Regions from separate parts of the Tardiphaga sp. 768_D3_N2_1 genome, predicted to be linked through region 2. Evidence: predicted binding sites of a transcription regulator. Region 2 holds the regulator's gene; each other region holds the start of a gene.
What was found. The regulator LexA, encoded in region 2, represses DNA repair genes until DNA is damaged. The targets are predictions, from matches to a motif close to TGTTCNNNNTGTGTTCNG.

Region 1 (5,574 bases), 4.1 Mb from region 2:
CGCTGAATGCGACGGTGGATGGGCAAACCACAGCACATTACATCACCGACCTCCTGCAGGACGCGAATGTGAAAGTGACGCGGCTGGCGCATGGCGTGCCGGTTGGCGGCGAACTGGACTACCTCGATGAAGGCACGCTGTCGGCAGCCATGCGACAGCGCACACTGTTTTGAGACGGGACTGATTTCGATGACACGATACAAATTCACGGCGCAACTCGGTCGGGTTGCGGTGCTTTCCATTGCAGGCCTCATGACGACGGTCGCTTACGCAGCCTCCGAAGCGCAGGAAACGCCGGCCAAACCTGTTGCGCCAAAGGCAATGCATATCGGCGACGTGCTGACGGGGCAGCTCAATGCCATGCGCAGCCGCGACGCGAAAGGCAAGCGCACCAATGTCTATCAGGTGGTCAGCGAGCCCCGCCGTCTGCCGGCCCCGGCCGGTCTGTGCAATCTCGAGACCGGCCCCGAGACCTTCGAGATCGTGGCGGCAAGCGAAGCGCAAGCCACGCAGTTGCAGAAACTTGTCGGCAAGGAAGTGGCATTCAAGGTGTCGGAAGTGTCCTGCGCCGAACAGGCAGGCCAGATGAGCGAAGCGCTGGTGACGAAATGGAGCGTGGTGTCGAAGCCGAACTGAACTCGCTTCGATTAAACCCGCACCGGCCCCAGCATCTCGAAATGCGCGCGGCGCTGCAGCCAGATCAGCAGGATCAGGCTCGGCACCGCGACCACCACGCTGATGACGAAGAACATCGGCCATCCCGTCGCCTGTGCGACGTAACCTGCACCCGCAGAAAGATAAGTCCGCCCAACCGCGGCGAGTGCCGTGAGCAGCGCATATTGCGTAGCAGTGTGCAGCGGGTTCCTGCAGAGCGCAGAGAGATAGGCGACGAAGATCACCGTGCCGATGGCGCTGGTGAAATTCTCGACTGAGATGGCCAGTGCCAGCGCCCATTGATTGACGCCGATGATGGCGAGCCACGAGAACGCGAGATTGGACAGCGCCTGCAAGATCGCACCGATCCAGAGGCTTGCCGCCAGCGAATAGCGCCGCGCCACGAAGCCGCCGGCAAAGCCACCGATCAGCGTTGCGGCGAGGCCAACGCCTTTGACGATGGCGGCATAGTCATTGCGGGTGAAGCCGAGGTCGATCACGAACGGCGCCGTCATGGTGCCGGAAAACGCGTCGGTGAATTTGAACAGCACGACGAAGGCCAGCGCAGCCCAGGCATCCTTTCGCGCGAGGAATTCAGAGAACGCGCCGATTGCGGCCTGCAGCACGCGCGCGAAGGCGCTTTCGTCGCGCGTGGCGGCTTCGGCCTGCGCTGATTGCTCGGGCTCGGTGGCCGCAAGCGCTGTGACCGTACCGATCAGCACCATCGCGGCCATCGCTACATAGCCCCACATCCATGCGGTGGAGCGCGCGATGCCCGTGCTCTCGAAGGCACTGACCAGAAACAGCACGCCGGCGGTCGAGATCAGCATGCCGATGCGATAGGCCGCGACATAAGACGCCATGCCGGCAGCCTGTTCGCTCTCCGGCAGGCTCTCCACACGAAACGCGTCGACGACAATGTCCTGCGTCGACGACATTGCGGCGACCAGCAATGCGCCAAGTGCGACGAACAGCGGTGAGCGCGCCGGATCGGTCAGCGCCAACAGCAGGATCGCACCGATCAGCAGTAGTTGTGAAAATACCAGCCAGCCGCGGCGGCGACCGAACTGCCGTGTAAAGAACGGCACGTGCAGCGCATCGACTAAAGGTGCCCAAAGGAACTTCAGTGTGTAGGGTGTGCCGACGAGGGCGAACAGTCCGATGGTGCCGAGATCGACGCCGGATTCGCGCATCCACACCAGCAGCGTCGAGCCGGACAGTGCCAGTGGCAGGCCCGACGACAGGCCAAGCAGCAGCACGATCAGCACCCGCGGCTGCGTGTATACCGCCATGCTCTCACGCCAGGAGGCACGGGGCTGCAAAGCGGGGGCGGTAGTCTCGGGTGCGCTCGTCATGAGGGAGAGTTAGCAGATTCGGAGCTCATCCGCAGACACCACGGTTGCCAACGCCGGCTTGATCAGGCGATCCAGTATCCGGTGGCCTGCGTGTGTGGCTGCGCAGGATCACATGACGACAGTCTGAGTTCTACTCTCCCGCCTGCAGCTTCTTCGGCAGCGGCGCGAACATGTCCACGGCTGCCGGCTTGCTTGCGGCCGGCGTGACATCCGCCGCATCGCTCTTGCTGAAATCCAGTTCCTCGATGCGGCCGGCGCGTTTCTCGATCTTGTCGGCGGAGATCAGGATCTGGCGGACGTCCTCATTGGCCTGACCGAAATGCGTCTGTAGCTTCATCACGCGATCGCGCAGACGGGTGAGGTCGTCGCCCAGATTCAGGACCTCGGTGCGGATCTGGTCGGCAGCGTCGCGCATGCGCGCGTCCTTCAGGATCTGCTGCATCACCTGGATCGCCAGCATCAGGAGCGATGGCGATACCAGCACGACGCGGGCGCGGTAGGCCTTCTGGATGATATCGTCGAAACCGTCGTGGATTTCCGCATAGACGGATTCCGACGGGACGAACATCAGCGCCGTATCCTGCGTCTCGCCGGCCACCAGATATTTCTCGGCGATGTCGCTGACATGCTTCATCACGTCGGTGCGCAAGCGCTGCGCCGCATATTTCTTTTCCTCGTCGCTGCGCGCGTCGTGCAATGCGGTGACGGCTTCCAGCGGGAATTTCGCGTCGATGCAGAGTGGTCGTTGATCCGGCAGGAAGATCACGCAATCCGGCCGCTTGCCCGATGACAGCGTGTGCTGGAACGCAAAGGCGCCGTTCGGCATGCCGTCCTTGACGATGCTTTCCATCCGCGCCTGACCGAAGGCGCCGCGGGACTGCTTGTTGGCGAGCACGTCACGCAGCGTCGTCACCTGCGAGGTGAGGTCGGTGAGGTTCTTGTGCGCGTTGTCGATGATACCGAGACGCTCGTGCAGCACACGCAATGAGTCCATCGTGTTGCGCGTGGTCTGTTCCATGGATTGGCCGACGCGATGGGTTACGGAGTCCAGCCGCTCGGACACCGCGCGTGCCATGTCGGCCTGACGGCCGGCCAGCGCTTGGCCCATGGCATCGACGCGGCCGGTGGCCTCGTTCTGCGCCTTCAGCACCTCGCTGAGACGCTCTTCCAATTCATCTGCGCGGATCGCCTGGGCCATGGCCATGGCGGCGCCGCGGCTGCCGGAGCGGGCAATGACAATGGCGATGACCAACAACAAGGTCAGCGCCAGCAACCCGAAGCCCAGCAACGCCATACCTGCGGTGACCGGCATGTCGCCGACCATGAAAAGAATCTCGTTCATCCGATCCTTGTAGCCGATTCGGGTAGTGATGCGAACGAAGGGGGAACATTTATGGTTGATGGATGATGAATTTTCCTAGTTAATGCATGCCTAAGAAACGTGGTTAAGCAGACCTTAACCGGCATGGTTACCCTCGTCTTAATCTTCATGCTTAGCGAGGAGTTAACGCCCTTCAAAGCCCAGCTTTTCCAGCGGATTGACCCGGGCCGGCGCGCAGATTAAATCGCCCGCCATGGCCATTCGTGAAATCATAATCATGCCCGACAAGCAGTTGCGGCTGATCTCCAAACCTGTCGAGAAGGTGACGTCAGAGGTGCGCAAGCTCGCCGACGACATGTTCGAGACGATGTATGACGCTCCCGGGATCGGGCTGGCGGCGATCCAGATCGCGGTTCCGCTGCGGCTGATCACCATGGATATCGCCAAGAAGGACGATGAGGAGGAGGGCAAGAAGCCGCGCGTCTTCATCAATCCGGAGATCATCTCGGCCTCGGAGGAACTCTCGGTTTACGAGGAAGGCTGCCTGTCGATTCCGGAATATTACGAGGAAGTGGAACGGCCGGCGACAGTGCGGATCCGTTACATGGACCTCGACGGCAAGACCATCGAGGAAGAGGCCTCTGGCCTGTTCGCGACCTGCATTCAGCATGAGATCGACCATCTCAATGGTGTGCTGTTTGTCGACTATCTCTCCAAGCTGAAGCGCGACCGCGTGCTGAAGAAGTTCACCAAGCTCGCCAAGCGCGCGGAGTAGGTTTCTCCGCCGACGCTGCAACAGATCGGCTTCGACCTATGTCGCTTCGTTTGATTTTCATGGGCACGCCGGATTTCGCGGTGCCGACGCTGCTCGAACTCGTGGCTCATGGCCATGAGGTCGTGGCGGTCTATACCCGCGAGGCGAAACCCGCCGGCCGTGGCATGAAGCTGCAGCCGACGCCGGTGGCGCGCGAGGCGGAACGGCTGGGCATTCCTGTGCTGACGCCGAAGACGCTGCGTACCGAAGAAGCCGAGACGCAGTTTCGTGCTTTCGATGCCGACGCCGCGGTGGTCGTCGCCTATGGCATGATCCTGCCGCAGAACATCCTCGATGCGGTGCCGCTCGGCTGCTTCAACCTGCATGGCTCGCTGCTGCCGCGTTGGCGCGGCGCCGCGCCGATCCAGCGCGCCATCATGTCGGGCGATGCCGAGAGCGGCGTGATGGTGATGAAGATGGATGTCGGCCTCGACACCGGCGATGTCGCCATGGCGGATCGCATCGCAATAACAGACACGATGACAGCTAAAGATTTGCACGATGCCTTGGCGCCGCTAGGTGCTCGTTTGATAGGTATCGCGATGGGAGGTCTTGAACGCGGTGGGTTGCGGCTTCGGCCACAAAGCGAGGATGGCGTCACCTACGCAGACAAGATTGCCAAAGCCGAAGCAAAAATCGACTGGAGCAGGCCCGCACGCGCTGTACTGCGGCATATCCATGGCTTGTCTCCGTTTCCAGGTGCATGGTGCGAGGCTTATATCCAAGGAGAGGTCGTGCGCCTCAAAATCTTGCGCTGCGAACTAGCGCAAGGATCAGGTACTCCGGGTGAATTACTCGACGACAGGCTAACGATTGCCTGCGGCCACGGTGCTATCCGCGTCATCGAGATGCAGCGCGCTGGCAAGTTGCCAATGAAGAGTGATGAATTTCTGCTGGGCATTGCCTTGAAGCCACCTATGCGGGTGGGCTGATGCCGCGCTACAAGATGATCATCGAATATGACGGCGCGCCATTCTCTGGATGGCAGGTGCAGGAGAATGCGACCCTGACCGTGCAAGGCGCGCTGGAACGTGCCGCGGAAGCGATTTGCGGCGAGCCGATCCGCGTTCATGGCGCCGGCCGCACCGATGCCGGCGTCCATGCGCTCGGCCAGGTCGCTCATTGCGACGTGCCGAAAGTGCTGGTGCCCGGTCGCTTTCGCGATGGCATGAATGCCCATCTGCGGCCGCATCCGGTCGGCGTGCTGTCGGCGGATATTGTGCCGGATGATTTCGAGGCGCGGTTCTCGGCCATCAAACGCCACTACGTCTATCGCATTACCAATCGCCGTGCGAACCTCACCGTCGATGCCGGCCGAGTCTGGCGCGTGCCGCGTCCGCTCGATGTCGCTGCCATGAGCGAGGCGGCGAAGCGGTTGCTCGGCCGCCACGACTTCACGACCTTTCGCGATACCGAATGCCAGGCCAAGT
Region 2 (5,574 bases):
CCGTTTTCGGAGCGGATTCTCTAGACCACAGTCTCTCCGCCGTCATTGCGAGGAGCGTAGCGACGACACGTGCCCGTCGCTCACTTCCTGATCGGTACGCCCTTCGTCGTGAAGCGCTGCATCTTGCCGCCGGATCTCACCGGGCGCCGCGTGCCGCCGCCCTTGCCGGTGCCGACAGGTTGATGCGCCGGAACAAGCTGTTCGGGATGTGAGCCGATCAGATCGGCACGCCCCATCTGCTTCAATGCCTCGCGCAATATCGGCCAGTTATCGGGATCGTGGTAGCGCAGAAACGCCTTGTGCAGCCGGCGCTGCCGCAGGCCCTTGATGGCCTCGACCTTTTCGCTCGCGCCGCGCCTGATGCCGCGCAGCGGATTGACGCCGGTGTGATACATCGCCGTCGCGGTCGCCATCGGTGACGGCAGGAAGGTCTGTACCTGATCGGCGCGGTAGCGGTTCTTCTTCAGCCACAGCGCGAGGTTCATCATGTCCTCGTCGGTCGTGCCCGGATGTGCGGCGATGAAATACGGGATCAGATAGTATTTCTTGCCGGCCTTCTGCGCGGCCGCCTCGAACATCTTCTTGAAGCGGTTGAATGTGCCGATGCCGGGCTTCATCATCTTGTCGAGCGGGCCGCGCTCGGTATGCTCGGGCGCGATCTTCAAATAGCCGCCGACATGATGCGTGACGAGCTCCTCGATATATTTCGGGCTCTGCACCGCGAGATCGTAGCGCACGCCCGACGCCACCATCACCTTCTTGATGCCCTTGGTCTCGCGCACCTTGCGGTACAGGCGGATCAGGTCGTCATGCGAGGTATTGAGATTCGGGCAGATGTCCGGAAACACGCAGGACGGCAACCGGCACGCCTTCTCGATATTCGGATCCTTGCAGGCCATCCGATACATGTTTGCGGTCGGGCCGCCGATGTCCGAAATGACGCCGGTGAAGCCCGGCGTCTTGTCGCGGATACGCTCGATCTCCTGCAGGATCGATTTTTCCGAGCGGTTCTGGATGATGCGGCCTTCATGCTCGGTGATCGAGCAGAAAGTGCAGCCGCCGAAACAGCCGCGCATGATCGTCACCGAGAACTTGATCATGTCCCAGGCAGGAATCTTCTGATCGCCATAGGATGGATGCGGCGCGCGGGCATAAGGCAGATCGTAGACCGCATCCATCTCCTCGGATGTGAGCGGGATCGGCGGCGGGTTGAGCCATAGATCGCGGTCGCCGTGACGCTGGACCAGCGCACGCGCATTACCCGGATTGGCTTCCCGGTGCAGCACGCGGGAGGCGCGCGCATAGGCTTCCTTGTCCTGCTCGACCTGTTCGCAGGACGGCAAACGCACCACCGTGTCGCCGTTTCGGCGCGTGGCGCCTTCATCGGCAGAATCGAGATCGTCCGCGGGCAGCTCGGTGTAATTCTCGGGCACACGACGAAACAGCGCGACGCCGCGGATATCATCGAGATCGCGCGGCGCTTCGCCATCGGCTAGCCGGTGCGCGACCTCGACGACGGCACGCTCGGCATTGCCATAGAGCAGCAGATCGGCCTTCGCGTCAGCAAGGATCGAGCGGCGGACTTTCTCTGACCAGTAATCATAATGCGCGATGCGGCGCAGCGACGCCTCGATACCGCCGAGCACGATCGGCACATCCTTGAACGCCTCGCGGCAGCGCTGCGCATAAACCACGGTGCAACGATCCGGCCGCTTGCCGCCCTCGCCGCCCGGCGTATAGGCGTCGTCGCTACGGATCCTGCGATCCGCCGTGTAGCGGTTCACCATCGAATCCATGTTGCCGCCGGTGACGCCGAAGAACACGCGCGGCTTGCCGAGCGTCTTGAACGGTTCCGCCGAATGCCAGTCCGGCTGCGAGATGATGCCGACGCGAAACCCCTGCGCTTCAAGCAGCCGGCCAATGATCGCCATGCCGAACGAGGGATGATCGACATAGGCATCGCCGGTGACCAGCACGATGTCGCAGGCGTCCCAGCCGAGCGCCGTCATCTCGGCGCGGCTCATGGGTAGGAATGGCGCCGCCTTGCGCGACTGCGCCATGGACGGAACCCGGGACATCAATGGCTTTTCGGCGACAGCGACAGCAGCGTTGTTCATGGCGTCACGCATAAGACTCCGGGCTTTCGAATTCAACGCCTGACACTGCTCATAGAGCAATGAACGCTCTCGCGGCGTTGCCGATGCCGGGTCGTCGATGACTTCGTCATGCCGCGGTCTCTCGCGTCAAACACCAAAGCTTTAGGGCGAAATTAGTCATTGCAGAACACATATGGAACAGATAGTGTTCGTTCATGATTTGTTTCGAGATTCTGCGGCTTAGTGTTTATGAGTGCCCGAACTCGTGAACTGCCCTCCGCCGCGCGCCTGCAAAAGGCGTCGGTCAAGAGGTCCCGAAACACACGCGGCGGCCGACACCGTCAACTGAGGATGGCTTCAGATGCTCACCCGCAAACAATACGAACTTCTGCGTTTCATCGACCAGCGCCTGAAGGAAGCCGGCGTACCGCCCTCCTTCGACGAGATGAAGGATGCACTCGACTTGCGCTCCAAGTCCGGCATTCATCGTCTGATCACGGCGCTTGAAGAGCGCGGTTTCATTCGCCGGCTGCCCAATCGCGCCCGTGCCATTGAAGTCATCAAGCTGCCCGAGCTCGGCGCCCCGGTCACCGGTGGCACCGGCCGCCGCGGCTTCACGCCCAGCGTCATCGAAGGCACGCTCGGCAAGGTGCGTCCGGCTGCCAGCATCGGCAGCAGCGACGATGATAACGGTCGCACCGTCGCCATCCCCGTGATGGGCCGGATCGCGGCAGGTACGCCGATCGAGGCGCTGCAGACCCGTAGCCACACCATCAGCATGCCCGCGGACATGCTCGGCTCCGGCGAACATTACGCGCTCGAAGTGCGCGGCGATTCCATGCAGGACGCCGGCATTCTCGACGGCGATACCGTGCTGATCCAGCGCAACGAAAGCGCCGACACCGGCGACATCGTGGTGGCCCTGATCGACGACGAGGAAGCCACGCTGAAGCGCTTCCGCCGCCGCGGTGCATCCATCGCGCTGGAGCCCGCCAACGACGCTTACGAAGTACGCATCCTGCCCCCCAACCGGGTGCGCATTCAGGGCAAGCTGATCGGCCTGTATCGCCGCTACTGAGATTTGCGCATCGGCGGACTACTGATCTTCGGGTTGAAGATCGGTTTCCGCCGGCGTCGCATCCACCGGCCGGTTTTGCGGCAGGCGACCGGTCTGTAGCGTGTCGGCCTGAGGCTCATCGGGAATGGCGCGCGACCACGGACGGTCCAGGCCAGGCGGTCGCACGGCATCGATCGCAAAGCCGTTCGCGGTTCGCTGCAGGCTCACCGCACCGTTTCGTTGCAGGCGATCCTGATCAATCACCAGCGCACGACAATCCTTTGGCGGTTGTCTCGTCGTGACGATCAGCACCGCCTTCTCGCAATCATCCGTGAACGCGTCAGGCTGTAAAGCCAGCGCCACCAGCGCGCCATCGGCAAGCGGCGTGATGCATCCGTCGCTGTCGCAGGACACGCTATGGCTGAGAGAGACATCGGTCGGCAGGCGTGCATCGGCATCGCCGGCAAGCCACTCCTTCACGAGAAACGTATCCTTGGCGCTGCGCATTACATGCAGGTGCCCGTCCCTGCCCCGTACCGCAACGCTGTGACCATCCCCCGAGATCAGCACATCCGGTTGTTTCACCAGGAGTGCCCAGACGATCGAGAGCGCGAGCACGCCAACGCCTGCAAGGCGCAAGGGTGTACGCAGCAGTCCGAGCACAATGATGCCGACACTGGCTGTGATCAGCGGTCCGGTACCGAAGGCCGGCATCCGGCCGATAGCGCCGGGCAAGGCTGCCACCCATTGGGTAACCACGATCATCCACTGGATGCCGACATCCATCAGCCGCCAGAACACGCCGTCAAAACCGAACGGCATCGCTACGAGACCGAGAATGCCCGCCGGCATGACAAGCGCCGAAACCACCGGCATCGCGAGGAGATTGGCAACGACGCCATAAGGCGTGACGCGATGGAAATGAAACGCGGCATAGGGCGTGGTGGCAAGGCCCGCGACCAGCGAGGCCAGCACGAGCATCGCAATCTCGCGTCCGCCCCACAGCGCCATGCGCGCAGTCGCGGAATGATCGGGCGAGGCAAACAGCGCGGGCATGCCGATCTGCACCAATGCAACGAGCCCCAGCGTCGCCGCGAATGACATTTGGAAACTCGGATGCACCAGCGCCTCCGGGGCCACGATCAGGACAACCATCGCCGCCACCGCCAGCGTGCGGAACGTCATCGCCCGGCGATCGACCATGACGGCAATCAGCACGACGGCCGTCATGAAAAAGGAACGCTGCGTGGCCACTTCCCCACCGGACAGCAGCAGATAGAACAGCGCTGCCAACAGTGCCGCCGCCGCCGCAACCTTCTTGATCGGGAATGTCACCGTCAGGACCGGGATCAGCGCCAGTAACGCGCGGATCGCGAAGAACACGACGCCGGCGACAACGGCCATGTGATAACCGGAGATCGACAGCACATGACCAAGGCCGGAGATGAACATCGCATCATTGACGTCAGCCGAAATCGCATCGCGGCGTCCGGTGAGCAGCGCCGTGGCAATGGCGCGGCTATCGCCAGACAGAACGGTGCGGATCCGCGCATCGATCGCGTCGCGCAGCCCCTGCATGGTCGCCGAGTAACGTAACGCCAGGCTTGGCTGTGTCGGTGGATCGACCGCCTTGATGCCACCCATCACGAAACCGGACGCGCCGATCCCCTGAAAATACAGATCGCGGCCAAAGTCGTAACTCCCCGGCCGGAGCGGCGACAGTGGCGGCTGCAGCCTTGCCTTCAATTCGACGAAGCTGCCGACGGCAGGCGCCGTGCCTTTCTTCACCGACAGCCGCACACGGGTGAGTTTCGGTGCGGCGCGCGGGCTGTCCATCGTAGCAATGCGCAGCACGAAGCGATCCGTGCGCTCCCGTTCCTCGTGAGTTTCGACGAAGCCCGTCAGCGCGACGGAATAGAGCGGCTTGGCCAGAACCTCATGAGCCACGCGCGCGGTTTTAATGGCAGCCATCGCAAAGCCGGCCGCGATGGCCGCAACGAGCAAGATCAAGGGAAACCATCGCTGCCGCCGCAGCAGAAACGCAGCCAGGCAAAGAAGTCCAGCCGTGGCGGCGGCAATCCAGGCCACCGGCTCATGCTCAGCAGCAAAATACAGCGCGATGCCGGTGCCGAAAGCGATCGGCACCCAAGGCAGCAAGCGACCGGGACCAGCTTCGGCCCGCGCCCAGGTCCAGGGCGTCTCGAAGCCCGACGTTGACGACGTCGCTGACGGGACAACGACGCCTGCCGTGGCCGGCGGCGGCCATGTGGTCGCCGTACCCGCCCGGCCCCGCCGCTGTTGCTGCTCCCCGCCCCGCGCCATCGAAAGCCCGCACGCCACACTTGCCCTTCCGAATGCTATCGGAAGGGCAAGCGGCGACTAGCGGAACGGATGCAGAATACGAAAACTAATCCCTGGGGT
Region 3 (5,574 bases), 110 kb from region 2:
GCCCTTGAGCGACCAGCTTGGCGCGAACATGTATTCAACGCCAGCACCGACGGTCCAGCCGGAGTGCACCTTGCTCTCGGAGAAGCCCAGTCCGCCGACATTCAGCGAGATGCGGTTGTCAGCCCAGGCATAGCCACCCTTGGCATAGAACAGCGCAGCACCTGCGGTGACGCCGACGCGGCCAGTCACACTGCCGAAGGAGCGGATTTTGTCTTCGAAGGTGTAGGGGATAAGGGCGACGAGACCGGTTTCGCGATACTTGATATCCGAACCGGCGGCGTCAACTTCCAGACCCCAAACCCATATGCTGCCGGGTGTCTGCCAGTTGTAACCGATGGTGCCGCCGCCGAAGCCGCCATTGATATCGCCGGACTGCGTTGTGAAGCCGTCAACGCGTATGCGATCAGACCAGCCATAGCCACCCATCACACCGGCATAGAAGCCGGACCAGTTGTAACCAACCGGCACTGGCGGAGGTGGCGCCTTGTAGGGGCGTGCGGCCAGATCGGCGGCGGAAGCTGACGTTGCAGCGGCGAGACCGGCGAGGGCGACGGATGCGAGCAGAAGCTTCTTCATTGCAAGACTCCCCTTTGGATACTGCAACCGTAGCGTGATTCAGGGGAAATAGATGTGTCTCACTTGCAACACATAAGAAACTAACGCATGGGTTGAGTGGGTGTTTATCTACCGGGCCTGTTGTTCGAGCCGTATCGGATGAGGGGGCGGTCGTTTTCCAGGGGCTTGTCTTTCTGCAAAACGAAAAAGGCCGGCGTTTCCGCCGGCCTTTCCGTAGTCACAAGCCTGAAATCAGGCGTGAAGCTCAGTACTTCGCGACGACCGGGCCACCCCAGTTGAAGCGGTAGTTCAGGCCAGCCTTGACGGTGTGCTCGTCGTTGCGGGACGACAGGCCGATGATGCCAGCCGGCGACGGAGCAGCGAAGGTGGTCTTGCCGAAGTCATAGTACTGGTACTCGACCTTGCCCGACCAGTTCTGGGTGAACAGGTATTCGAGGCCGGCGCCGACGGTGTAACCGTCATGCTTGGTGCCAGCTGCGAAGGCAACCGGAACTGCGCCAACGGTCGTAACCAGCGATTCGTTGAAGTCGGAGTAGGCGTAGCCGCCCTTCACGTAGAGCAGTGCCGGCCCCCAAGTGTAACCGATGCGACCGGTGACCGAGGCGAGGCCCTTCTGGTTCAGGTTGTAAGTGACGCCAGCCGGAACGAAAGCGACGTTGGTGTTGTTCGAACCAACCCAGCTGTACTGACCTTCGATGCCGAACACCCAGTTCGGAGCGAACTGGTAGTCATAGCCGATCTGCACACCGCCGAGGAAACGGCCATCCGAATTGTCGGAGGTGCCGCCGAAGCCGTTCGAACCGTTGAACGCGCCGCCGACGTGACCGCCGATGTAGAAACCGGTCCAGTTGTAGATCGGGGCGGGAACGTAGGCCGGAGCCTTGGTGTAGGGACGAGCGGCCAGGTCAGCAGCCATTGCAGGAACCGAAGCGCCCAGAGCGATCAGGGCAACGGTGCCCAACAGAAACTTCTTCATGTGAATTCTCCCCAAAATTGCTTCGCGTTGGCGAAGCCTCGTGTCCCGGCGCAAGCGCCAAATGCAATTCAGTGATCGAAATATACGCAAGTCTGCCAAAAAGTCCGTCACCCAAATAGCACACTCGTCTTGGATGTTTGGTCGTTTCTAAGTTAATGAAAGGTATATGAATTTTGGCGGGGCGCGGGTTCCCTTCGGGTTCCACTATTGCCTTCACTCAGGCACGGCAGTGACGACTCGGCACGCTGTCGTCGCTCAACAATTCGCCAAGGGGTGTTCTTGAGAACAAAAATGGAACATGCTATATAGAGCGACGATCAAATACGATACCGTGGATAACCCGGTTGCGGGGGCCTGCGCGGAGCGCGGACCGTATAGGGTCCCATCATCAGCGGCTTTGCGCGCGGGCCGGGGCCTGTACCGGCGCCCAATCAGCAAATTCAGATTCGAGAGTAGGAGAGTGGCATGGCGGGTAGCGTCAACAAGGTGATTTTGGTCGGCAATCTCGGCAAGGATCCCGAGGTTCGCCGGATGCAGAACGGCAACCCGGTCGTCAACCTGACCGTTGCGACGTCGGATACGTGGCGCGACAAGGGCACCGGCGAGCGCAAGGAAAAGACCGAGTGGCATCGCGTGGTGATCTTCAGCGAAGGTCTTGCCAAGGTCGCCGAGCAGTATCTGAAGAAGGGCGCCAAGGTTTATATCGAAGGCGCGCTGCAGACCCGCAAATGGACCGATCCGCAGGGTGTCGAGAAATACTCCACCGAGATCGTGCTGCAGGGCTTCAATTCGACACTGACCATGCTCGACGGCAAGGGCGGCGGCGCGGGTGGCGGCGGCTATGGCGGCGACGACATGGGTGACAGCTTCGGCGGTGGCCAGTCGAGCGCTCCGCCGCAGCGCCGCGTGGCCGCACCGGCAGGTGGCGGTGGTGGCCGCGGCAGCGACATGGATGACGACATCCCGTTCTGACTGTTGGTTGGAGCTGTGTGTAAACTAAAAAACGCTTTCGTCGCTTCTTCAATGACTTAGTGTTTTTCAGCTTCCGGATTGCCGACGAGACTCGAATCAGATTCTGTGGGGCCCGCTTGTGTAAACAAGCGGGGGCTTTCGTTTGATAAATCAACGCATTGCCAGCCGATTTCGCGTAAAGCCCGTTGTAATGGAGGGCGGCGAGAGGTTTGGGCTTCTCTTGGACAGGGAGAGCGGGCTGCCGGACCCTTGGGCTACTCGCTACAGCGCCGTATTCCTCAGGAGCAAAGCCGGATCGATCAACACGATGTTGGTTGAAGGTGCTTCGCTCGATCGCGGCGACCGAAGAGTGGGCCGCATTGCGCGGGGGCAGCCTGATCGAGCGGCTGGAGACCGGCGATCTACTGACGCAGGAGGAAACCGTCGATCTCGTGAACTCGCTTCATCTTGCACGCTCACCTGCCGTGGGAGGGCATGAGGCGTCGGTGACGCGAGAGGTGGTGGCTCCGAATAGCTGAGCACAACATTCGCATGATGGCCGCGCTCGTTGAGCCGCTTGCACAGCGCGTGGGCGAAGGTGGTCTTTCCTGCGGCTGCCGGGCCAAAGAACTCGATGATCATGCTCCCGAACCTCAAGAGGTTGTTGGTGCCTGCACGATTCGCCGAGGGTCCTGCACCTGAGGAAACAGGCGTTCCCGCTTTCGCGCCGCGACAATAAAACTCTCCGCCAATAATCCCGGCACCTTGAGCCTCCGGCACGCCTTTTCGAATGGCTCGATCAGCGCCTCGCAGAGATGTGGAAACAACCGGCCCGGTCGCGGGAGATAGCCGTAATACGTGCTCTCCACGACCTCAAATCCCTCATCCGACAGCAGGCTTGAAAATTGATACAAAGTCAGGGTGTGTCGAGGTCTGCTCGGATATGCCCAGTTCAGGACACGACTGAACGACCCGATGGGTGACGTTGCATTGAGCTGGATATTGCACACCAATACGCCGTCGTTGCGAAGATGCCGATAGATCGCCCGCAATGCGTCGCGCCTAAGCGTATCTTCTGCATTCAAGAAGAACCGAAATGCGGTGGCAACGTCAAATGTCTGTTCGAGAGGAACCTTGGTGACGTCGACGCATAGCAGCGTCACGTTGTCTGGCACCGAAGCTGCCGAAAGCATCGCTTCTGACACATCGACCCCGACAACCGAGCCGAACAACCGAGCGGCGACCTTCGCAATGCGTCCGGTTCCGCAGGCGAAGTCGAGGCTTGTTCGCTGTGGCCCTCCGAGCCGGCGCAGAATGCTTTCGAGCAAGGGCTGTTCGACGTCCCGCCACAATGCCGCGCAATGGCCCACCTCGAAGGTGCTGACGTAGTCGGCAACGACATCAACCGACTGGTGGCTCGCGCGATAGCTGAACGTGTCTCCGTTGAGCATAAGGATATGTCCCTCGAGTCCGCCGACGCTAACCTCGATGTCGGGACGACGTCTTCATGCATTCGCACGATGCCGGAACGGAGCGATGATCGCTCGGGAAGGCCAACGAGGCCTGGCCGTTCGGGATGGGGGGCGGTCAAGGCCATATCGGATCGGTCTTAGCCCGGGTAAAACTGGAACCTGTTCTGTCAGGGCCGAACGCATTCGGCGCTTGTCCCGCACCTGAGATGTCTGTTGTGGGTCAATCGCGTCGATTTTGGCAAGTCGACGGCTTGTCCGGTTAGCGGTTAATCTCGGAAGTGCGGGATGTTCGGGTTTGCCGGTTGAAGGCATCGGTTTGGACGTGATTCAAGCGCCCAAACCGGAGCCTCAAATCATGCGCTACGAACTAACCGATTATGAATGGGCGGCAATCAAGCCGTTCCTGCCGAACAAGTCCGCGGATCCGAACAGTCATTCAAATGAACGTTGGTGTGGTTTGTAATCCGGCTAAGCTCTGACCTGCAGGTAAATGACAGCTTGTTCCGAGGCGCTGGGCATTCCACCATGATCATCGAGTTATTTGGGCCGCCTGGTGCAGGCAAGACCACACTTCTTCGCGGCCTCTGCCGGGGGCTGGCGCAAGAAGGCATCAACCTGAAGACAGTGAACGGTTATCGCCTGATTGAAGATGCGTCGGCCCAGGATGACGGCCCGGAGACGCGCCATGGCATTGGGCGTATTGGCAGAAAGATTGCCACCTCCGGTCCTGTCTTGCTATCGACCCTGCCGAAGGACGGTGTCGCGGCGCGGCTTCTAGCATCAATCCCGCTACGAAGCCGCACATGGTCATGGCGCATGAAGGTCGACATCGCTCTACTGTGCGAATCTTGGCGTAAAGCGCAGGAATCGGAAGGTTACTTCATTTTTGAAGAAGGCCTGATCCAGGCATTGTGTGCGCTGGTTTTGCTGGCGCGAACTCCAAGCATTGACGTGGTTCGTGACTGCCTAGCGTTCCTGCCGCGACCGGACCTGCTTGTCCAGCTCGATGCGCCGCAGGAAACGTTGCGCCGCCGTCTTACGGATCGGCATGCGCACCAGCCGCTCATCGAAGTCCTCCTGTTCGAACTCGGCGTGGACAGGGGCTTGAAGCAGGCCAATATCTCAAGGGAGATCGGCGAGTGCTTGCGCCGGGACGGATGGTCCTTGATACAAGTCAACGGTGCCGACCCCCTCAATTTCGATAAGGTCATTACGCGAGTCCTGGGAGAGCATATCAATGAGACCGCCCTGGGTGACCGAGGCGATAAAAGCCAAACCACTGGATTAGCTGGCAACTATGAACTTGATGGATCTCAACATTTCGCACGGGGGCCTGGTGGCAGCATCTGACGCTCGCTCACGATTTGAATCATTGCGTGGTCGAGCCCCGGTCCGCCCGGAGCGAGGCATGGATACTTTGGGTCGCCTCGACTAGCGCGGTCCCCTGTCTCGGAGAGCCTTGCGTCCGAAACCAACCATTCAGCCACGATCAGCCCGTGAGGCGCGCACGAAACAAGGTGCAGCCGTCCGCCAGGCGCGACCTGGAGATATCCCGGAATCCAGCCTCGGTCACCGGCGCGCTCCTCGACCGCCTCACGC

Region 1: the regulator LexA is predicted to act here: its motif matches at 3,382-3,399, upstream of AB8A27_RS28395 (DNA recombination protein RmuC).
Region 3: the regulator LexA is predicted to act here: its motif matches at 1,834-1,851, upstream of AB8A27_RS09640 (single-stranded DNA-binding protein).

What each region holds. Positions count from the first base shown of each region.
Region 1 covers NZ_CP197245.1:6,043,897-6,049,470, forward strand. Annotated here, with positions in the region: gene recR (recombination mediator RecR) at 1-173, shown strand, start outside; gene AB8A27_RS28385 (hypothetical protein) at 190-636, shown strand; gene AB8A27_RS28390 (AmpG family muropeptide MFS transporter) at 648-2,009, opposite strand; gene AB8A27_RS28395 (DNA recombination protein RmuC) at 2,140-3,351, opposite strand; gene def (peptide deformylase) at 3,584-4,105, shown strand; gene fmt (methionyl-tRNA formyltransferase) at 4,144-5,076, shown strand; gene truA (tRNA pseudouridine(38-40) synthase TruA) at 5,076-5,574, shown strand, end outside.
Region 2 covers NZ_CP197245.1:1,993,279-1,998,852, reverse strand. Annotated here, with positions in the region: gene AB8A27_RS09145 (N-acetyltransferase family protein) at 1-24, shown strand, start outside; gene AB8A27_RS09140 (YgiQ family radical SAM protein) at 81-2,117, opposite strand; gene lexA (transcriptional repressor LexA) at 2,458-3,174, shown strand; gene AB8A27_RS09130 (ComEC/Rec2 family competence protein) at 3,193-5,475, opposite strand.
Region 3 covers NZ_CP197245.1:2,098,294-2,103,867, forward strand. Annotated here, with positions in the region: gene AB8A27_RS09630 (outer membrane protein) at 1-576, opposite strand, end outside; gene AB8A27_RS09635 (outer membrane protein) at 821-1,552, opposite strand; gene AB8A27_RS09640 (single-stranded DNA-binding protein) at 2,018-2,524, shown strand; gene AB8A27_RS09645 (hypothetical protein) at 2,839-3,042, shown strand; gene AB8A27_RS09650 (class I SAM-dependent methyltransferase) at 3,157-3,954, opposite strand; gene AB8A27_RS09655 (AAA family ATPase) at 4,501-5,325, shown strand.